DNA from 3 places in the Aeromonas sp. 25-AL00135 genome. Region 2 is predicted to be linked to each of the others. Evidence: riboswitches for the same ligand, from Rfam matches in the RefSeq annotation. Region 2 holds a riboswitch; each other region holds the start of a gene.
What was found. A riboswitch is a leader RNA that binds a small molecule or an ion and turns the genes downstream of it on or off. The one in region 2 is predicted to bind cyclic di-GMP.
Positions count from the first base shown of each region.

Region 1: it holds a riboswitch for cyclic di-GMP, as region 2 does, so the genes downstream of both, gbpA (N-acetylglucosamine-binding protein GbpA) here and ACW5XC_RS10120 (hypothetical protein) in region 2, are expected to answer to the same signal.
Region 3: it holds a riboswitch for cyclic di-GMP, as region 2 does, so the genes downstream of both, ACW5XC_RS00010 (glycosyl hydrolase family 18 protein) here and ACW5XC_RS10120 (hypothetical protein) in region 2, are expected to answer to the same signal.

Region 1 covers NZ_JBSTYQ010000010.1:11,342-18,870, forward strand. The annotation lists gene ACW5XC_RS10865 (sulfate/molybdate ABC transporter ATP-binding protein) at 1-381, shown strand, start outside; gene cbl (HTH-type transcriptional regulator Cbl) at 505-1,452, shown strand; gene gbpA (N-acetylglucosamine-binding protein GbpA) at 1,511-2,932, opposite strand; cyclic di-GMP riboswitch class I at 2,998-3,083, opposite strand; gene ACW5XC_RS10880 (methyl-accepting chemotaxis protein) at 3,348-5,030, opposite strand; gene ACW5XC_RS10885 (M3 family metallopeptidase) at 5,307-7,172, shown strand; gene ACW5XC_RS10890 (hypothetical protein) at 7,277-7,529, opposite strand, start outside.
Region 2 covers NZ_JBSTYQ010000009.1:36,589-44,117, forward strand. The annotation lists gene ACW5XC_RS10115 (collagenase) at 1-2,151, opposite strand, end outside; gene ACW5XC_RS10120 (hypothetical protein) at 2,622-2,939, opposite strand; cyclic di-GMP riboswitch class I at 3,031-3,117, opposite strand; gene ACW5XC_RS10125 (fimbrial protein) at 3,981-4,523, shown strand; gene ACW5XC_RS10130 (hypothetical protein) at 4,623-5,012, shown strand; gene ACW5XC_RS10135 (fimbria/pilus outer membrane usher protein) at 5,080-7,529, shown strand, end outside.
Region 3 covers NZ_JBSTYQ010000001.1:964-8,492, reverse strand. The annotation lists gene ACW5XC_RS00025 (ABC transporter ATP-binding protein) at 1-639, opposite strand, end outside; gene ACW5XC_RS00020 (arylesterase) at 696-1,307, shown strand; gene ACW5XC_RS00015 (chemotaxis protein CheV) at 1,490-2,434, opposite strand; gene ACW5XC_RS00010 (glycosyl hydrolase family 18 protein) at 2,574-5,603, opposite strand; cyclic di-GMP riboswitch class I at 5,719-5,801, opposite strand; gene ACW5XC_RS00005 (ExeM/NucH family extracellular endonuclease) at 6,095-7,529, shown strand, end outside.

The DNA.
Region 1 (7,529 bases), on a different contig from region 2:
AGCTCCTTCGTCCACAGCTTCCTTGGCAGCGTGAACCAGTTCCGCGGTCGGGTGGCGGAGCAGGGATTCGGTGTCGGCGAGCAACTGCTCGGCGGGCCGTCGGCTTCTCATCTGGCCCACGGCAGTGCCGCTATCGCCTATGTCCGTCCCCATGAACTGGAGATCTTGCCAGCCGATGCGCCGGGCGGGATCCGCGCCACCATTACCCGCCTGCTGCCCATGGGGCCGCGCATTCGGGTGGAGCTGCGCGGTGACGGTGAGACCAAAGGAGCTCACTATGAGGCGGAGCTGACCAAGGAGGCGGCCAAGCTGTTTGCCCCGGGTCAGGGGGTGAAGCTGGTGGCCAGACAGGCGCAGTTCTATCCCGACTATCAGATTTGATGCTGTGTTGCGGGCGGTGTGGCCGCCCGGTTCAGGCGCTCTGCCGGGGCATGATCCGGCCAAATAACAAAAATGAGAGGGGCGAGCAGATTGTGTCGCCCACTCTTCGCAGGAGGCGACAAGGTGAATTTTCAGCAGTTACGCATTATCCGGGAGGCAGCGCGGCGGGATTACAACCTGACCGAGGTGGCCAACGCCCTTTTTACCTCGCAATCCGGGGTGAGTCGCCATATCCGCGAGCTGGAAGAGGAGCTCGGTATCGAACTATTTATACGCTACGGCAAGCGGCTGCTCGGTATGACCGAGCCTGGCAAGGAGCTGCTGGTGATTGCCGAGCGCATTCTCAATGACGCCAACAACATCCGCAAACTGGCCAGCACCTTCGCCAACCGCGACTCGGGACGTTTACTGGTGGCGACCACCCATACTCAGGCCCGCTATGCCCTGCCGCGGGTGGTGAAGGCGTTTCGCGAGCAGTTCCCGCTGGTACAGTTGGAGCTGCGTCAGGGCAGCCCGGAGGAGATAGTGCGGCTGGTGCAGACCGGCGAGGTGGATATCGGCATCAGCAGCGAGCAGCTCGACAAGAGCGAAGGGGTGGTGGCATTCCCCTACTACCGCTGGCACCACAACATCGTGGTGCCCGAGCAACATCCGCTGGCAGGCGAGCGGGATCTGACGCTGGCGGCGCTGGCCAACTGGCCTATCGTCACCTATCAAGCCGGGTTGACCGGGCGGGTGCGGGTGGATGAAGCCTTTGCTGCGGCTGGCATCGAGCCGCAGATCCTGCTGACGGCGCAGGACTCCGATGTCATCAAGACCTATGTCGAGCTGGAGATGGGGGTCGGCATACTGGCCGACATGGCGTTCGACACCCAGCGCGATCAGGGGCTGGTGCAGCTCGATGGCAGCCATCTGTTTGCCCCCCACACCGCCTGGATTGGCCTCAAGCAGGGGCAGTTCCAGCACAACTTTGCCTGGCAGTTTATCCAGCTCTGCAACCCCGAGCTGGCGCTGGCGGATATTCAGGCCCGCGCCATGGGCAGCGAGCCCGCCCTCGACTTCCAGATTTGAATCGGAAGAGATGACAGAAGGGGAGCCAATGGCTCCCCTTTTGCTATCCGGTGGCGAGTTACTTCACTTCATCCCACGCCATTTGCCAGTGGGAGCCGATGCCCGGCTCGAACTGGGTGGCGGTGGTGGCCCACTGCACGCAGTAGCCGCTGTAGGGGAAGGGCTTGCACTGATAGACCTTGCCATTTTTCGGCTGCTGCACCTTGGTACCGGCGGTGTAGGACTTGATGTTGTTCGGGAAGACGAAGTCATATTCGCCGCTGCTCTGCTCCTTGAACATCAGATCCATGGTCTGCTGGATGGTCTCGCCGCCCGCTTTCGGAGTGGCCTTGATCACCAGCTGGTGGTGACCTGCCTTGAGTCCTTCCAGCGCCATGGTGAAGGTGTGGCTGCTGTCTTTGATATCTGCACTGCTTTCACCCTTGGCGACGCCGCCGTGGTCATAGAGGGTGCTGGTGACGGCCAGATCGCCCTGTGCGGTGACGGTGAAATCGAGGGTTGCCTTGCCGTTGTCCAGCACATAGTCGCTGGCCAGACCGCTGACGCTGATACTGTCCACCACCGGCGGTTGCTGCTGTTGCAGGTCAATCTCGACTCGATCCAGTTTGCTGTCTCGATGCAGATAGACGGGGTTCATGCCGTAGATCGGATTGAACTGGCCATCGGCTCCTTGCTGACCGGCGCGGATCAGGCTCTGTTCGGCGTTGATCTTGCTGGCGAGGGCATGAGCCCAGCTGTTCTTCTGGCCCTGCTCGGCGGTGGTGATGGTCAGTACGGTCTGCAGATCGGGGCGCTCGCCGTTGGCATCGAATACCCGGGTCATCGCCTTGTCACCCACCGCGAGGTCGATGGAGGGGTAGATGGTGCCTGCCTGGCTCCACTCCAGCGGCGGCTGGCTACCATCTTTGAACTTGGCATCGATGATGTTGTAGAAACTGTTGCTGGTGTCGCCCACTTCCCACACGCCGAGGATCACTTGATAACCGGTGCGCTCCGGCAGGATACAGTTATGGGTCACCTGCTTGGGCGGCTGCACCATGTTGCCGTCGATGACGCAGAAGGGGGTCAGGTCGAACGAGGCGCGGGTGAGCGGCTGGTTGGGGTTCCAGTCCTGCTTGGTGAGGTAGTAGCGCCAGTTGCGGGTGACGTGGTTTGCGGTGAATGTCCAGCTGATAGCGAAGGGACCGGGCTGTACTTCACGTTTGGTCCAGCGGTCGCTGGTCTGGATGTTCAGCTCGCTCCAGCGCGGGCTGCCCGCCGAGGCGATTTGTCCATCCTGCGGGCCGGTTTGCGGGAAACCTGATGGCCCCTCCACGCTCTGGGGCTCCCACTGCACGCCGCCACACTGGCTGTTGCCACCGGTTTTGCACAGGTAGTTGCGGCTCTCGGGCTGGCTGATGTAGCCGTGGGCCAGGGCGCTGCCGCTGGCCAGCAGAGCCAGCACCGCTGCGATGTGATTGAGTTGGATTTTTGCTGCCATACATTCCTCTGTTCGACAGATGTGGGCAGTCAGTTGGCCTGGGGATTCCCCGATACACACTTGCGTGTGGCAACCCCGCTATCCTGGACAAAACGTCTGTAGACCGGAGGCTTTGCGTCCCGACCTTTCGGTCAGTTTGCCAAATGACTAGATGATTAGTGATGGGCCAAATGTTCGGCCATCACCATTGTGCACTGCATTGATTCGTTATTTGAAGTTGAATGTTTAAACGCATCATCCAATGGCGCGCAAATCATTCTAAGTGACTGTTTTTAAATTGCTCTCTTATCTGTGAATGGCACCGATTAACGTTGAATATGCCGATAAGATGCATGCTGATTGCGTGTTGTTGGCGTAATAAAACCTGCCAGCTTGGCTGGCAGGTCGGGTGACAAGGCGACAAGGATTGACGTCATCAATGACGGGCGCGCTGCTCGCCTGACGGGGGAGATATGGGAGCCATCATTGGCGCAGTGGAGGACTCCTTGCCCAGTTTGAACACCGCAAGCCGCTCATCCAGGCTGCGGGAGAGACCGGCCAGCAGCTCGCTCTCCTGCGCCAGTTGCGAGGCGGACTGGGACATCTCCAGCGCCGAGTCGTTGATGCCGCTGACGTTGCGGTTCATATCCTCGGCCACCATGCTCTGCTGCTCGGCGGCGGTGGCGATCTGGGTCGCCATGTCGCTCACATGCTGGATGTGGTTGACGATCAGGGTGAGATCCTGCCCCGCCTGCTGGGACTGGTTGACGCTGCTCTCCGCCAGTTTGCGGCTGGTGTCCATGGCATTGGCTGCGGTGACGGCCCGTTGCTGCAGCTGGGCAATGGTACTCTGGATCTCTTCGGTGGATTGGCGAGTGCGGCTGGCCAGCTGGCGCACCTCGTCGGCCACCACGGCAAAGCCGCGGCCCTGCTCACCGGCACGGGCTGCCTCGATGGCGGCGTTGAGGGCCAGCAGGTTGGTCTGCTCCGAAATGGCGCTGATGACAGCGGTCACTTCGCTGATCTGCATCACCCCCTCCTTGAGCTGGTTGACCTGCTGGGTGGCCTGCTCCACCTCGGTAGCCAGCGCCTTGATGCCGTGCACGCTGGCGTGAACGTCGCGGTTGCCGAGCCCGGCTTCTCCGGTCGCTTCCTGGGTATCCCGCGCGGTATTTTCGGCGTGTCCGGCCACATCGGAGATGGTGGCGCTCATCTCGTTCATGGCGGTAGCGAGCTGGGCCAGCTGATCCCGCTGGCTGGTCACCGCCTGATTGGTCTGCTCGGCAGAGGCGGCGATGCGCAGGGCGGCATCCGCCACGTTGCGAGCCCCCTGACTGGCTTCCAGCAGGGCGTGACGGATGGCATCGAGACTCTGGTTGGTGCAGCGGGCGACCACTCCCAGCTCATCCTTGCCCTGTACCGGGATGCTCACCACCAGATCCCCCTTGGCGACCCGTTGCATGGCGTGGTTGATCTGACTGAGGGGGGAGACGATGGAGTGGGTGATGCGCCAGCCCAGCAACCCCATCAGCAGGATCACGATGGCGGTGGCGGTCCCCATCTTCATGTACTGGGCCCAGATGGTCTGCTGAATATCCTGCAGCAGCATGCCGGAACCGAGGATCCAGCCCCAGGGCTGATAGCCGGATACCATGGAGAGCTTGTCGGCGGTTTCACCCGATGGGCCTGTCCAGATATATTGCAGGGTGCCCTGTTTGCCCCCTTTGGCGATATCCACCATCTGATACCAGAACTGCCCGGCGGTAGCGGCGCCCCCTTCACCCATCTTCTGGCCGACCAGTTCGGGACGGATAGGGTGAACCACCATGGTGCGGTTCTCGTCGATGACGAATAAATAGTTGTTGCCATCAAAGCGGGTGTTGGTCAGCAGCTTGCGCGCCTCCTGCTGGGCCTGCTCTGCTGGCAGGGTGCTGGCCAGAAACTGGATCTGGCTCATGGCCTGTTCCAGAACCGCATTGAGCCGCGCCTCTCGCTCGCTCATCAGATTGCGCTGGAGCGCGTTGGCCGAGATAAGTAGCAGCGAGACAAAACCGACAAACGCCAGTGCGAGCAGCAAAATCAATTTGCGGCTCACGGTAATATCACCGAGCTTGAACATGACTAAACCCTCATTTCCCTGTTGATTTTATGTGGCTCTGTACCGCGGCAGCCAGTTCGTAAGAGTTAACAACTCATTTACTTTCAGTCTCTTGCCGACCTTTCTCAAATGAGCGTTTTAACATCAGTATAGTCAGCAGACAGCAACCCCCACTTTTTGGTAGCGTGTTGATGCGCATCCCTGCGCAATTTTTGCCAAAGAGTGTGAATCATTTGGCATTTCACTAAAAAAAGGAGTGGGCCCCGCTGCGGGTGACCCCATAACAAGAGGGAATTTATGAGTTCCATTGCCAGGAATTACTTCAACCAGCTCAACGCCGACTACCTGCAGGTGCACAGGCGCAAGGAGGATCTCTTCTGGTCCACCTATATGGGCACCAGCGACGATCAGGCCGGTTTCACCGCGGCCGAGCAGGCCTACAAGGCCTTTTGTGCCAATCCGGCCCGTCTGCCCGAATTGCGGGAGATGTTGGCGCAGGCCGACGAGGATGATCTCAAGCGCGGTCTGCAAGGCTGGATCGCCTTCTTCGAGTGCAATGTGATTGAAGATCCCGCCGCATCCGCCCTGATGGATGAGTTGGTGGCTGCCGAGGCGGCGCTGTTCGCCCGCCGCAAGGGGCTGAAACTGACCCTGCTGGATGAGCAGGGCCAGCAGGTCGCAGGCAGCCTGCCCGCCGCGAGTACCTCCCTTGCCGCCAGCCCGAACGAGGCGGTGCGCCAGAGCGCGCTCGCCATGTTCCACACCCTGGAGCAGTGGGTGGTCGGCAACGGTTTTCTCGAGGTGGTGGCGATCCGCAACCGCTTTGCCCGCGCCATGGGCTATCGCGACTACTTCGACTACAAGGTGCGCAAGAACGAGCAGATGAGCCCGGAGCAGCTGTTCGCCATCCTCGACGACTTTATTGCCCGCACCGACGCTCGGTTGCAGCAGAGCCTGGCCGAGCTGAAGGCCGCCAAGGGCGAGGCGGCCCTGCTGCCTCACAACCTGCGTTACAGCGTGAGCGGCGACGTGACCCGTCAGCTCGATCCTTACGTGCCCTTCTCGCGGGCGCTGCGAGATTGGATCGAGAGCTTCCGCCGGCTCGGCATCCAGTATCGCGGGGCGACCCTGACCCTGGATTTGCTGACACGGGAGGGGAAGTATGAGAACGGCTTCTGCCACGGCCCGGTTCCGAGCTTCTTCCAGCAAGGGGATTGGGTGCCTGCGGTGGTCAATTTCACCAGCCTGGCCGATCCGGCGCAGGTGGGCAGCGGCTGGAGTGGCCTCAACACCCTGTTCCACGAGGGGGGGCACGCCGCGCATTTTGCCAATGTCACCGGCAACGCCCCCTGCTTCTCCCAGGAGTTCCCGCCAACTTCCATGGCTTATGCCGAGACCCAGTCGATGTTCTGCGACAGCCTGCTGGACGATGCCGACTGGCTCAAACGTTACGCTAGAAATGCGGCAGGAGAGGCGCTCCCCGATGCGCTTATCAAGGCGATGATCGCCGCACGCCAGCCGTTTCGTGCCTTCAACGAACGCCAGATCGCGCTGGTGGCCTACTTCGAGCGGGATCTCTACGCCATGGATGAGGCCGAACGTAGCCCCGAGGCGGTGCTGGCGCTGGCCCGTCAGTGGGAGCGCAAGATTGTCGGAGTGGAGAGCCCGCGCCCGCTGCTGGCCATTCCGCACCTCCTTAATCAGGAGTCGGCCTGCGCCTATCACGGCTACCTGCTGGCGCTGATGGCGGTGGAGCAGACCCGCGCCTTTTTCCTCAAACGTGATGGCTACCTCACCGACAACCCGCGTATCGGGCCGGATCTGGCCGCCCACTACTGGGGGCCGGGCAACGGCATGACTCACGATGAGACCCTGCGCAGCCTGACTGGCGAGGGATTCAGCGCGGTGCCGCTGGCCGAGGCATGCAACCTGAGCGCAGACGAAGCGTGGCAACAGGCTAAGGCCTGCATGGCCGCCGCGCAGCAACGTCCGGCTACGGGTGAGGAGTCCCCGCTCGATGCCCATATCCGCGTGGTACACGGCGCCGAGCTTATCGCCGACAACAGCGAGTCGGAAACCCGTATGCTGGCCGATTTCGAGGCGTGGATTACCCGGTGCTACTTTGCTGGAGATGTCAGAGAGGAGCTGAGCTGCGTGCAGTAAGTGATCTGATGAAGGCAGGCTTGATATGAATAGGCAATTGGCAGGAGGGGCGACCTTCCTGCCATTATTTTTTTCATTATTCACGATTCATCAATGACTTTATTTCAGCAATTTTCACAGATGGTGTGGCGTTCAAAGCGATCCATGTTGGCCAGAAAGGGGCCGGCGGCCCAGCCGGTAATGAAGTCTTTGATAAATACAGTGTGCTTTTGCTCTGGTTTCACCTCTTTTCCATAGGATTTGTCGACCAGCACCACGACATGGTTGGTCTCGCGCTGACAGCTTGAGCAGACGCGTTGTTCGGTGGATGAAAGCAAGGGGGACTCCTTGTCCGGAAGAGTGGGCAGCAGGTTTTCC
Region 2 (7,529 bases):
GCTGCCGTAGCGGCCCCAGTCGGCGGAGGAGTTGAAGATCACCAGCTCCAGCGCCTCGTTGTGATCATCGGCCACCGGTTGCCAGCCAGTCTCCATCTGCTGGTGGAAGCGCTGCTCTTCATCACCCAGCTCGCGGCAGATCCCTTCGGCCTGAGCCTGAGTCAGATCCTGAGCGCGCAGACGCAGGGTGGGTGAGCAGGTGTGCTCGAACGGCAGAATATCTTCCATGCGGATCGGGGTACAAAGCCCGGCGAACTCGCCGCTGACACAGGCTTCGCTGGTGCGATCCGTGTAGGTGAGGTAGTAGCTGGAGAGGGTCAGGGAGACCTCTTCCAGCATGGCGGCCGGATGCTGGCCACCCGGGATCAGCCCCTGCTGGCGCATGATGGCGATGACATCGCGATCCAGCTGTTGGCGATAGGCAATCGCCTTATCCGGGCTGGTGTGATGGAGGTAGCGCATCATCTGGTAGAGGCGGCTGTGGGCATCGAGGATGTTGTTGAAGATAAACAGATCCCGTGAGCCATCGCGCTGTTTCCAGAGGGCCAGCTCGCTCAGGCCCAGTTGCAGCAGGCTCTGGCGCAATGCCGCCTCCTGTTGCAGCACAGCTGCGCTGAAGTCAGCCTGCTGACCGTAAGCGGCGCTCTGATCGACCAGATTGAGCAGCTCGAACAGGCCATCGGCCCAGGGTTTGTGGCCATTGATCTGTGCCGCATGTTGCACCGCGTAGCCGAGCGCCTGGTTGAGCTGGGCCAGCATGGGGGCGGCATTCTGGCGGAAGGCGGCTTGCCCAAGCTGTCCCTGCGCCGCTACGCTCCAGGCTTCCAGCACTGTGCCAGCCTGATCCTGCGGTTCAGCTCCCAGCAGCAGGGGGTGGTTGAGCAGATCAATCATCACCCCGGCCAGTGCCCGGGCGACCTGATCACTCTCCTTGCCAACGCCGCCGTGGTAGTTGTGGGCGCGCACATAGTAGAGCAGCTTGTCCATTGCCGGATGGGTCGGCTGGTTGGCCGCCAGCAGGGCTCGTATGCCGCGCACCACCGCCATCAGCTTGGCGTCATCGTGGCCGTAATCCGCCTGCCAGGCAGGACTGTTCTGGCCGCTCACGTCGGCCACCAGTTTGGCGGCATCGCTGTCGAGCAGATCCACATCGGGCAGCTCGGGCTCGGAGCAGAGACGACCGTTGGCGCGGCGGCACTCCAGCTGCTCCTCCTTGCTGGCCAGCACGATGGGGCGATTGAGCACCCGACTCTCCTGCCACGCTTTGCTCTCTGGCAGGGGTTGCCACTCGCCGCCAGCGACCGGGTATTGGTAGCCGCTATCTTGCAGCGTTACCTGAACCTCGCTGCCAGTGGGGATCACCTGACGGCAGATGCGATAGCGGATGGTGTTGCTCCCCTCCTTGCGCTCCTGCGGCTCATCACACTCCTGCTGAGGCGTGAGTTGATCCAGCAGCCACTGATAGCGGCGCCAGACATGGATCTCGCTGACCTGAGCGGCCGCCTGACTGCCTGCCACCGGTTGCAGACGGAAGAAAATCTGCTCCAACCGGCCATCCCGCTCGCTCGGGGTCTCTTCAAGTACCTGCAACTGCTGCCAATCCTGCGGCTGATAGTGCCACTCCGACTCTGCGCAGCGGCCTTGTGCGTTGAGTTCGCAGCGATCCAGCTCCCTTTCACTCTGACCCAGGATGATGGCTTGCGGCAGCGGCAGACGATCCTGCCGCTGGGCGGTCGGCGTGCCCGCCAGCTGCTCCCAGCGACCCTGCTTGAGGCCATAACCAAAGTCATAACTGCTGGCGGGAATGAGCTTGCCCGCCGGAATCCGATCTTCACAGCGCACGAAGCGGATCTGCCAGCCCGCATCTACCTTGAGCTGCGGCTCGCCACACTGCTGTTCGGCCAGTGCAGCGAGATCGCTGCTCTGCCAGTCGAAGCGACGGTAGACCCTGAGCTGCTGGTAAGGAGCATTGCTGCTGCGCGCCTTGAGCTCGTAGGTGATCTCGGTGATGCGCGCGGCCAGTTGCCGCCTCGATTCGCCAGTCAGCTGATACTGTCGCCAGTCATTGGGGGAGTAGTTGGCTTGCGCCGAGGATGTAGCCAAAAGCAGGGGGCCTGCCAGCAGCAGCCACCCGGTACCTGAACGGTTCATTTTTATCCCTTTGTTCTTGTTTGTGTATTGTCTTGCGAGTAATCGCAAGGCAATTTACAGGGACTCAAAGGAATATCAATGATTTTTTAAATGACATATAAATCAATGATATAGCGTTGATTTATATGCTTGCTGTTTTTGAACTCCTGCTGCCGTAGTGAGGGCTCACATGCGACTTTATTGAAGAAGTTGTTAGTTGTGTAAAGTGCGTGTCAGATCTCATTTAATCAACACGAGACATGCAGCAAATGACCAGGAAAAGCGAGATGTCCCTGTGGCTTAAGCCACATTATCTGGGCGCATGATGACTGGTGACTCAATCAGCAAAGCCAGCTATTTGTTCGTGAGGAGGCGGGATGAAAAGATATTGGCCGCCTGTATGGGTAGCACAGGCGACCTGATAAGAGTTGCTTTCAACACCACCTGCTCATCTGTTTCGCGCCAATTTCAGCGTCACTACAGATGAGTCATCAGAGATAGCTGACAGTCACGATCGCCATGTTGCTGGCATTGGTCACTTTGTAGCTGATAGTGCTGCTAATTGAGCTGATTTGACCGGCTTGCTGCAAGTGAGCCAAAGGCATGGTTTGCTTGTTCATGCCTGAATAGCAGGTCACGCTGCTGTCAGAAAAATCACATGGAGATTCATAGATAGTGCCAGTAAACGTCACTGAGCCATCAGCCGCAGAAGCTGTGGATGGCAACAAGGCGGTACCAAGCAGCAAGGAGGTGCATACAGAGAAAACTGTCTTGCGAACTAAACGGGAGGCGGTGTGTTGAGCTTTCATATCTATGTCCTTTTCGTCACAGGTGTTGTACGAAAAGGGCAACGCAATCAAAGAGTAATGCCATAAATCGGCAATAACATCACTCTTCTCAGATGGCAGCTCCGCTGTCTTAGGTATCAAAACCCTTAGACCGGTGGCTTTGCGTCCCGACCTTTCGATCGGTTTGCCCTTTACTCTATGTCTAGATGATAACACTCCACTTTGAGAAATCAATCGGCTTAAAAATCATGAGAGATGGATCACAGTTAGTCTGCATAATTAATAACGTATATTTATTTTTTATCTCAAATCATGCCTGTGAATATTGCGGACAAGCCTCTATATTAGCGCGTCATATCTATGATTAATATGTAATGTAGTAGATGTATATTTATGTGTGGGCTGCCAATAATTTGATTACCTGATTACCTGATTACCTGATTACCTGATTACCTGATTACCTGATTACCTGATTACCTGATTACCTGATTACCTGATTACCTGATTACCTCTTTAGGGGGCGGTTTATGAAGTGGTTGATAACTATTGTCAAAAATAGATAGATTATCTTTGTTGTGTTCTTGTTGAAATTTTGTGTGCGACTTTAAATTCATAGTCTGACAATATTGCAATAGATGCCCTTTATATGAACTTTATTTATTTCATGATATCGTTTTATGTTTCATTGTTGGTTTAAGTCGTTGTTTTTTAGGTGTTTATAAAAAAATTTATACAAATCAAAATGTATTTGATGTGCATCAAACGAGTCGTTAATTTGTTCGTCAAGCAAAAGCGGAATGCGGCTTTCTGCACAGACGACAAGGACGTATGTAGTTGTGCAGTTGAGGTGTAGCGGGAACTACCCCTGATGCGGTGTGCTGCTTTTGCTTATTTAAATAAACCTGAAGAGGCACAGTTTATTATTGGCATGACTTCTCATCGGCTTAATGAGAGACGAGCGCCAACAGTTGCTGTGCAGTATATCGCGGCATCACTTAATATCGTGACTCCAGCATGATTGGAGTGATGCAGTACAACACACGTTAATGTAGGTATAAACGAATGAAAGCTAATAAGATTCTGGTTGCTATGGGTGTTGGTTCCATGCTGATGTGCGGCTCCGCTTTTGCTGCTGGTGGTGCCGGTTCCGGTAAAGTCACTTTTAACGGTGAAATCATCAACGCCCCTTGCTCTGTAGCCCCTGAGTCTGTTGACCAGGTAGTTGAAATGGGCCAGATCAGCACCAAAGAGCTGGCCAACGGTGGTGAGTCCAGCTCCAAGCCGTTCAGCATCAAGCTGCTGAACTGTGAAATCTCTGACAAGGAAGATGCCGTCAAGGTGACCTTCAGTGGTGCCAAAGACCCGGTAGACCCCAGCCTGCTGGTGATCGGTGGTGGTGACGCCGCGGGTGCCGGTATCAAGATGACCGCTCCGGGCGGTGCTCCGATCGTACTGGGTACCCCGACTGCCGCCTTCGGCCTGGTCAACGGTGACAACGAGTTGCCCTTTAGCGCCGTGCTGAAAGGCTATGCAAGCCAAGACACCAACCCGCTGAAAGCCGGTGCTTTCACTGCAGTGACCAACTTTACTCTCTCCTACGAGTAATAGAGTGCCTTAACGTGTGACAAGGGTTGTGGTGGTGCGAGCCACCACAACTTCACACATTCTGTTTCCTCACATCGAACCCTAATCATGAAAACTTCAATGATGGCGGCCATGGTGCTGCAACTGGTGATGATGGCGGGATCAGTCCACGCCAACGAACTCACGGATGGACTAGCCGAATCGGGCTGTACGCTGGAGGTGCTGCGCAGTATTCCATTGCAGGCTCAGCAACTGGGCACGCTGAAAATCAGCGGTTGTCAGGTTGACGGGGCAACGGTGGCATCACTGCCTTTTATTTCCATGTCCGTGCGTGGTGCCATGAGCGATGAGCTGGGCATTCTCAATAACGGCCAATATCACAAGGTGTCCGGCGAGCGCTTTATTGTCTCGGATATCGTCAACAGTGATCTGGAATTCAATTTGGGGCTCATGAGCAGTCAGCTGTTTTTCCAAGACAGTACGACGCTGTTAGAACTCAATTATATGTAAGCAAACCAATTGCTTAGTGTAGATACCTCATTACGTGAGACCTTTATGCAATTCCTAGAGTGAAAATATGAGCGTTTCAACATCAGACTCTGTGAGAAAAAAACATTATTCAAAAATGACTTTTATGCTATGCGTGTCCGGCCTGATGGCGGTAGCAAATCACGCATGGGCAGAAACGGAGTTTAATATTGATGCGCTCGATCTGGATGATCGGACCAAGATCGACCTCTCCCAGTTTGCCGACGAAGGCTACATCCTGCCCGGCGACTACTACCTCGAGATCGAGGTCAACAAGAACAAGCTGCCTCTGCAGAAAATCCCTTTCTACGAGAACGATACTGGCAAGGGAAAGGGCGGGGTGGCCTGCCTGCCGCAAGATGTGATCCCCAAGCTGGCGCTGACCGACGAGGCCATCGCCAAGATCGGTACCTGGCACGATGGCCAGTGTGCCAACCTGCTGGCGCTGGACGGCGTAGTGATCTCGAACGATATCGGTAACGGCTTGCTGCGCATTGCCATCCCTCAGGCGTGGATGAAGTACAGCGATCCCAACTGGATTCCGCCCGAACAATGGGATGAAGGGATCCCGGGGATGATGCTTGATTACAACATTAACGCCCAAGTCAACGAAGGCGATGGTTACTCCAATCGCAACATCAGCAGCTATGGTACGCTGGGGTTCAACTACGGCGCTTGGCGTCTGCGGGGTGACTATCAGGCCAGCTCTTACTGGGGCGACAATGAGCGGACATCGACCGAGTTGAACCGTATCTATGCCTATCGTCCGCTGCCGAACATGGCCGCCAAGCTGACAGTGGGTGAGCAGCAGCTCAACTCCCAGTTAATCGATGGTTTCCGCTATACCGGCGTCAACCTGGCCAATGACGAGCGCATGCTGCCGCCTAGTCTGCAGGGTTATGCGCCGGAAGTGAGCGGTATTGCCAAGACCAACGCCAAGGTCACCATCTCCCAGTCCGGCCGGATCATCTATGAAACCAACGTGCCGGCGGGCCCGTTTCGCATCCAGGGGCTGGACAGCTCGGTGCGCGGCCGCCTTGATGTGCGGGTAGAGGAGCAAGATGGCAGTGTCAATTCGTTCCAGGTAGACACGGCAACCGTTCCCTACCTGACTCGCCCTGGCTATGTCCGATACAACCTAGCGGTTGGTGCACCTTCCGAACAGACGGATTCGGTGCACGATGTGCACGGCCCTGCCTTTGTGACCGGTGATTTCTCCTGGGGGGTGGCGAACTCCTGGTCGCTGTACGGCGGCAGCCTGATTGCGGGTGAATACAACTCCATGGGATTGGGTATCGGTCGTGATCTCTATGCCTTCGGCGCTATTTCCGCCGACCTGACCCAGTCCATCGCCAAGTTGCCGGGCCTGTCGACCAAGATTGGCCAGTCGGTACGGGTGAACTACGCCAAGCAGTTTGATGAATACAACAGCTCGATCACCTTCGCGGGTTATCGCTTCTCCCAACATGACTTCATGACCATGTCGCAGTTCCTCAATAACAAGGATCGGTTGGAGAACAACACTACGACCTCGAGCGATGACTACAACACCTGGGGTGACAAGGAGCTCTACACCATCACCGCCAACAAGACCTTCTGGGCGGAGGATGCGGCCAAGGCGCTGACGGTTTATCTGGACTACACCCACAGAACCTATTGGGATCACGAGGCAGAGGATCGCTACGGCCTCTCCATCAACAAGAACGTGAACATCGGCAGTTTCAAGGATGTCTCCGTCTATGTGTCGGCCTACAAGACCAAGACCGAGAACTACGAGGATGACAAGAGCGTCATGCTGACCCTGAGCATGCCGATCGGGGACAGAAAGAGCGCGGGATACAGCGTGCAGTCCTCCAACGGCAAGGTGACTCACCTGGCCACCTATCAGGACTACAGTCGACCGGATGATACCTATCAGCTGGGGGCGGGTGTGCAGAGCAACGGCCACGCCGTGGCGCGGGGTTACTACAACCACAACAGCGACATCGGTGCGGTCAGCCTCAATGCCTACAGCGTGCAGAGCGAATACACCTCGGTTGGTGCCAGCCTGCGTGGCGGTCTGACGGCGACCCAGCACGGTGCAGCCCTCCACCAGGCGACTCGTCGTGGCGGTACCCGCATGATGGTGGATACCGATAATACCTCCGGCGTCTCTTTCAACAATGGCCGCGCCGTGACCAACCGCTTTGGCGTCGCGGTGATCAGCGACATGACCGACTATCGCAAGAGCGACACCCGGGTCGATGTGGATCAGCTGAGCGACGACATCGATGCGATGAACGCCATCAAGCAGGGGACCCTGACCGAGGGCGCAATTGGGTATAATGCTTTCGAAATTGCCGAAGGGTTCAAGCTGCTGGCCAGTGTCAGACTACCCGATGGCTCAGTGCCGCCATTTGGCGCCACCGTCGTCAAGGATTCCGGCCGTGTGCTCTCGGTGGTGGATGAAGATGGCCTGGTCTATCTGACCGGGGTGAAACCGAATGAAGCGTTTGAACT
Region 3 (7,529 bases), on a different contig from region 2:
CCGCTGGCAGCGTTCGGCCAGCTGATGGTCATGGGTTACCACCACCAGCGTGGTGCCGTGCTTGCGATTGAGTTCAAACAGCAGCTCGATCACCTTCTCGCCGGTCTTGCTGTCGAGGTTGCCGGTCGGCTCGTCCGCCAGCAGCAGGCTTGGACGGGTCATAAAGGCGCGGGCGATGGCCACCCGCTGCTGCTCACCGCCTGAGAGCCGTGGCGGCAGATGGTGCAACCGCTCGCCAAGCCCGACCGCGGCCAACAGCTCGCGAGCTCTTGGTTCGCAATCACGCTCGCCGCGCAGCTCGGCGGGCAGCATCACATTCTCCAGCGCCGTCATGGTCGGGAGCAGCAGGAACGACTGGAACACAAAGCCGATCTGCTCGGCACGCAATCTGGCCCTCCCCTCTTCATCCAGCTCGCCAAGGGATTTGCCGAGGATTTCGATATCCCCCTGACTCGGCAGATCGAGCCCGGCCAGCAGCCCCAGCAGGGTGGACTTGCCGGAGCCGGAGGCGCCGACCAGTGCCACCGTCTCGCCGCTATTGACTTGCAGATCGATCCCTTCAAGGATGGAGAGGCTTTCCTGGCCGAGGCGAACCGATTTGCCGAGGCCCTTGACGACAATAATGGGGGTTGAACTCATGCTCTGTATCCTTTGTTCCAATCCCTTGATGACAATCCATAGCGGGAGTTGAATTGATGGTGCGTATTCTGTTTGCCTTGTTCGTTGGCCTCGGCAGCCTGCTCTCGTCGGCTCAGGCCCAAACCCTGCTGGTGCTGGGAGACAGCCTGAGCGCCGGCTATCAAATGCAGGTTGAGCAGAGCTGGCCCGCCCTGCTCAACCAGAAATGGCAGGAGGAGGGTGGCAAACACACTCTGCTCAATGCCAGCATCAGTGGTGAAACGACCCAAGGGGCGCTGGCCCGTCTGCCCGCTCTGCTGAAGGAGCACAAGCCAGACTGGCTGCTGATCGAACTGGGAGGCAACGACGGCCTGCGCGGCTTCGCACCGACCATTACCCGCCAAAATCTGGCCAGCATGATCGCGCTCGCCAAGGAGCAGCAGACCCTTGTGGTGTTGACCCAAATCCAGCTGCCCCGCAACTACGGTGCCCGCTATCTGCGCCAGTTCGAACAGATCTTTCCCGAGTTGGCCCAGGCTAACGATCTGCCCTTGCTGCCCTTCTTTATGGATGATATTGCGCTGCGCCCTGAACTTATGATGAACGATGGTATTCATCCCACCCCGGCGGCCCAGCCACAAATCCGCGATAAAGTCGCCCGCTTTATGGAGCCGCTGCTTAGCCAATAAGCCCGCCGTCTATCACCAATATCCCATAACAAAATATCCCGCCAAAATCGGATGTTTTGAATGGTCGACGATCTCTGCGTGGCACCTTGCTTCAACCTATCCATCGCCAATACCCAATAACAACACATCCCGCCGAAGCGGGATGTGTTGTTATTGATTTAGCATAACCGGCAGACAGCTTCTCAGCTTTCCAGCACCTGGCGCAGCCGCTCCTGGGCCACGCCGACCAACAAGTCGGGCTGGAATTTGGAGATAAAGCGGTCGCACCCCACCTTCTTGACCATGGCTTCGTTGAAGTTGCCGCTCAGGGAGGTGTTGAGGGTGATAAAGAGATCGGACATGCGCGGATCGCTGCGCACCTCGTGGGTCAGGCGGTAGCCGTCCATCTCCGGCATCTCGGCATCGGTGATCATCAGCAGGATCTCGTCGGTCACCTTCTTGCCAGCATCGCACCATCCCTTGAGCAGGGTCAGCGCCTGCAAACCATCCTGACACTCGATCACCTCGAGCCCAAGCTGACCCAGGGTCTCGCGCACCAGATTGCGGGCGGTGCTGGAGTCATCGACGATCAGCACTTTGCGGCCATGCATCTCGGGCAGGATCTCCCGGTCCAGCACCTCCTCGGAGATGCGGATGTCATAGGTGATGATCTCCGCCAGCACCTTCTCCACATCGATAATCTCGACGATCTGCTCCACTCCATCTTCGGGAATGCGGGTGATGGCAGTGAGGTAGTTGGCGCGCCCAGCGGAGCGCGGCGGCGGCAGGATGTCCTTCCAGGTCATATTGACAATATTGGCCACCTGCCCCACCAGAAAGCCCTGAATGGAACGGTTATATTCGGTGATAATGAGGTTGGATTCACTATCGATGGGCATGGGGCGCATACCGATGGCGCTGCGCAGGTTGATCACCGGGATCGAGGTACCGCGGATATTAGCCACCCCGCTGATGTTATGGTGGGAGCCCGGCATCTTGCTCAGATGGGGCAACTTGACCACTTCCCGTACCTTGAAGACGTTGATGGCGAACATCTGACGGGTGCCGAGACGAAACATCAACAACTCGAGGCGGTTTTCACCCACCAGTTGAGTTCGTTGATCAACGGAATCCAATATACTCGCCATACGCTGATATCCATCTGATTATTAATCGACTCTATTATAGAGGCTGCCCGCCAGGAAAGGCAGGCGCATTTTCAACCAGAGCGACCAACCAGACAAAAAAAGTGAGGCCGAAGCCTCACTTATCTCATTGATTTTAAAATCAATAGCTACAGACAGACTTCCAGCTGCCATCGGTTGCCTTGGGCTCGCTGCTGGTCCACCAGTTTGCTTGCCACACTACCTTGTTATGGGTAATGCGATCGCCGCCATTGGCATGATCCCCCTGCGGCCAGCTCGGATAGGCCTTGTAGGCCGCCGGATTGACGTTCTGGCTGCTGCAGCTGGTACCCGGGTTCTCGCCGCCACCCGAGCCCAGCACGGCCTCCGGCAGGGTCGGGAACTCGGCCTTGAGACCAATGGTCTGGCTGCCGCTGATGATGCGCATGCCGCTTGGCACGCCAGCGGCGGGCAGGTAGTAGGTCATGGCGACTTCAATCTCGGCCCCTGGCGCCAGAGTCTGCCAGCCCGGCAGGTTCATGGCGACCTTGTGGAAGTCCTTCTCGTTGGCAATGCCTTCCGAGTTGTCGTTGCCACCGCTCTCCACCACTTTCAGCCCCATGCCACTCTGATCCGTGATGGTGTCAGAGGTGGAGGTGGGTACCAGAAACTCGATGCGCGCGCCGCCCGGAATGGTCTGGGTCGACTTGTTGATCAGCTTGAGTTTCGGGTTGATCGGGTAGTTGGAGTCCCCTTCCTTGAAGCCGGAGAGGCTGACCTGGATATCGAGCTGGGCGCTCGGCGCGGCCAGATCGTTTTGCTTGGTGTTGTACGGAGTTGCCTTGGCAAACTTCTCATAAGCCAGGGTGGTCAGGGTACTGCCCATGCCGTACTCGTTCTTGGCCGGATCGAAGGCGTAATCACCCGCCATCTCCCAGAACATCACGCCACCCAGACCGCGCTTGATGATGTAGTCGAGCTTGTGGCCCATGGACTCTTCATCTTCGGTTGAGAGGAACACCTTCTTCTCTTCATTCCACAACCAGGGCGCGTGTGCCTTGTCATCGTAGTAACGCACATACTTGCCCTGCATCACGTGAGCCGGATTGTTGGGATCCAGACCCCAGGCAGTGCCATAACTCGGCAGCGTGGTGATGCCGAGGCTGGCTGCATGCTCCAGGTTTTTGGCATGCCACATGGGCACGGCGCCACCGCCGATCTCTTTGCCGTTCTTGTCCAGATCATGCCAGATGTTGTCGATGCCGACCGCCCCGTTACCGCACGGAATGGTACTGCCACCTGTGCCCGGCTGGCACTCGTTCTGGCTCGGCAGGGCTGCCTTGCCACCCAACCCATGACTGCCACCGCTCACCCCCTGCCAACCGCGGGTGTAATAGGGCACGCCAACGTTGATCTTGCCAGCCGCCAGCGCACCGCGGAAGTAGTGGGCAGACCAGGCCGCGTTGAGGTAACCGATACCGCCAAACTGGGTCTGGGTATAGACGCCCCAGTGGGAGAGCTCGGGGTCGGCATTGTTGTCGAACAGGGCCGCGTTGTGACCGACAAAGTGGTTCCAGGCACCGTGGAAGTCATAGGTCATCAGGTTGACGTAGTCGAGGTACCGGGTGACCTGGAAGTTCTCCATCCCGCGCAGCAGATAGGCCGAGGCCGGTGAGGCGATGGTCAGCATATACTTGCGGCCATCTTCGTTACCGGCGTTGTCGAGCCGCGCCCGCAAGGTCTTCATCAGCACCTCGTAGTTGGCAAACAGCTTGGCCCGGCACTGGTTGGAGAGCGGGAAGTCGTTGGGATTGCCCGCATCCTTCATCGAGGTGGGGTATTCGTAGTCGATATCGACCCCGTCAAAACCGTACTGGCGGATAAAGCTCACCGCCGAGTCAGCCAGGGTGTTGATACCGGCAGTATTGACCGAGCAGTCACCCTTGGTAGTGGCAGTGTAGAAACCGCGGGTATCGGCCCAGCCCCCGACCGAGATGAGGGTCTTCACGTCCGGATACTGCTTCTTGTACTTCGACAGCAGGTTGAAGTGGCCCTTGTAGGCGAATTCAGGATCCATCTCGGCACCCGGCACGCCATCCCAGGTCATCTTGGTGGCTGCATCGTCCACCTTGATGGTGTGGCTCTGCTCATCCACCGCCGCGAAGGCGTAGTTGATGTGGGTGATCTTGTTCCAGGGGATGTCGCTCACCAGATAGGCGGGCAGGCCGTTCTTGCCGGTGCGCCAGGAGGTGAAGTAGCCGATGACCCGGCGGGCATGGTCATCCCCCATGCACTCGTAACCATCCGGGCGATAGATCTGGCGAATGTCACAAGAGAGGTTGCCACCGGTGGGCGGCAGCGCGGCCTCCTCGACATTGACGGTCACCGCCGCCGACTCGCCGCTCAGGTTGGTCTTGTCAGTGGCCACCAGCTTGAGGGCAGCACTGCCTTTGGCATCCGGTGTCCAGTTCACCTGCCAGGGGGCAGTGGTATCTTCGCCCACCTTCTTGCCGTCGACATAGAGCTCGACTTTGGCCACATCGTTGTTGGCATCGGTAACGTTGCCACTCACCGCCACACTGCGACCCAGCGTCACCTTGGCGCCATTGGCCGGGCTGCTGATGCTCGCCTTGGGCGCCTCTGGCGCCACCACGGCGGCGACGTTGAAGCTCGAATCCGCTTCGCTCAGCACCTTGCCATCTTTATCCAGCGCGCGAGCTTTGAGGGTATGCCCCCCCACTCCGGCGGCGCTCCAGCTGGCACTCCAGGGCGAGGCGCTTGCCGTGGCAACCAGCTTGCCGTCGACAAGATATTCCACCCGGGCCAAGGCCGTTACCGGGCCGCTCAGGCTCACCGCCAGCGCCACGCTGGCTCCTTCGTTGAAACTGGCACCAGCAGCTGGCGAGCTGACGGCTACGCCGAGTGCAGGAGGGGGCACCTCGCCACCATAGGGCTTCCAGGCATCTGCCCAAACCACACCTACCCCCGGCTCATAGTGATAGGGGGATGCCCCGCACCAGCCTGAATAGGGAAATTCTTTGCACTCGTAGAGGGCACCGACGTTGCTGACGATATCGCCAGCCTTGTAGGCAGTACCGGATTTATAGGCGGGATAAGCGGCCTGAGCCCAGGCGGGCGCAGCCGCAAGGGCGACCAGCATGGCAAGCCTGCTGGGTCTGAAAAGCTGTTGCATATTGTTATCTTCCTTGTTTTGTCTTGGCTTGGTCACCAAGGCAAAGAACAATCGCAACCTGCATGATGGGCGCAGACAACTGGCAATGGACCTGCCACAAAAACCACCCCTCACCCAGGGAAACCCCGCTATCTGGATCCACGATCGAGACCGGAAGCATTGCGCCCCGGCATCACTGCCGGTTTGCCCTTTACCTGGGTTCCGTGAGGAACGAACCCAGTATAGGAAGGCGACAAGATCCCCTCAATCTTTATTCTCAAAGAGAATTATCCCCTGCCACGAAAGCGTCATGATCACAGGGTTAAAATTGATTGAATTATCAAAAAAATCATATCGTTATTGGGATCATAAAAACGCTTTCCCACACCTTCCCAGATTCATTTAATGTGCGTTGGCTCACTGGTATGACATGCCAGAAATGTGACAATGCGCGCCCTTGGTCAACGAGCCAAGGCTATGGAATCACTGGCAAAAATAAAAAAGGAACACCTATGAAAGGTACTCGTACCCTGCTGTCGCTGGCCGTGGGGCTGGCACTTGCATCCTCAGGCGCCCATGCGGCATTTGTCTGCCCGTCCGATCCGGCTCAACTCACCCCCATCCCGACCATTCAGGGCACAGGCTCCGCCAGCGCGCTGGCCACCCAGACCGTGACCGACAAGAACGGCAATGTGACCGGTAAAATCAGCACGGGCACCTTCAACGTTCGCGGTATCGTGACGACGCTGGGCCAAAGCCTGACCAAGGGTTTCTATCTGACCGACCCGGTGGGCGATGGCAATGCGGCCACCTCTGATGGCATCTTTGTCTATCTGAACGACAAGGACTTCGCGACCAAATATAAAGACGTCAAACCGGGGAGCGAAGTCTGTCTGGAAGCACAGGTGCAAGAATTTTACGGCGGCACCCAGCTGACCCCGTTAGTCGACAAGGCCACCAAAAAAGCCCACTTGCAAGTCACCGCACAAGGGCTGAATGTGCCGACCAGCGTACTGCAGGTCAATGAAGGGGAGACGCTGGCGCAAGCGCTCAATCGCCACGAAGGGATGCGGGTACGTCTTGACAGCAGCAGTGACCTGCACCTGACCCGCAACTACGGCTTCGACTACAAGGTCTATCGCAACAACGTAGAGTTGGCCCACAAAACCCCGCTGATCAAACCGACCCAACTTCATGTTGCCAACAGTGCGGACGCTGTCGCACTGGCCACCAAAAATGGCAGCAACCGTCTGGTGGTAGAGTCCGATAACAACAAAGTACCGGATGGCGTACTGCCCTGGTTCCCGAGCTGGGATGCCGATCAGGGATATCTGCGCATCGGTGATCAACTGACCGGGCTGGAGGGGGTAATCGTCTATAACAAAGATGCCTTCCGTCTGGTAGTACCGAGCAATGTCACCCTGACTGCCGGTGCTCTGCTGCGCAGCCCTGAAGAGGATCGTCAAGACGCGCCGGCTCGCCTCGCTGGCAGCGATCTGCGGATCGGCAGCTTCAACGTGCTCAACTACTTCACCAGCCACTCCAGCATTGGCGGTGCACTCAATATCCTGTGCAAGGATCAGGCGGATGCCGACAACGCCAAAGGTTGCAACCGGGGAGCCAAGAGCCAGCCCGAGTTCGAGAAGCAGCGCACCAAGATCGTCAATGCCATTACCGCAATGGATGCCGATCTGCTCGGCCTGATGGAGATGGAGAACAACGGCTTCGAGGATAACTCGGCCCTCCACAATCTGGTGACCCGCCTCAACGAACAGCAGAAGGATGCGAGCAAACACTACGCCTATGTGCGTCTGCCGGTCACTGCACTTACCGATGGCAAGTTCTTCGGCGGCGACGCCATCATGGTGGCGATGATCTACCGCCCTGCCCTGCTCACCCCCAGCGGAGATGCCAGCGTCATCAAGCTGCCGGAGCAGCGCTACACCA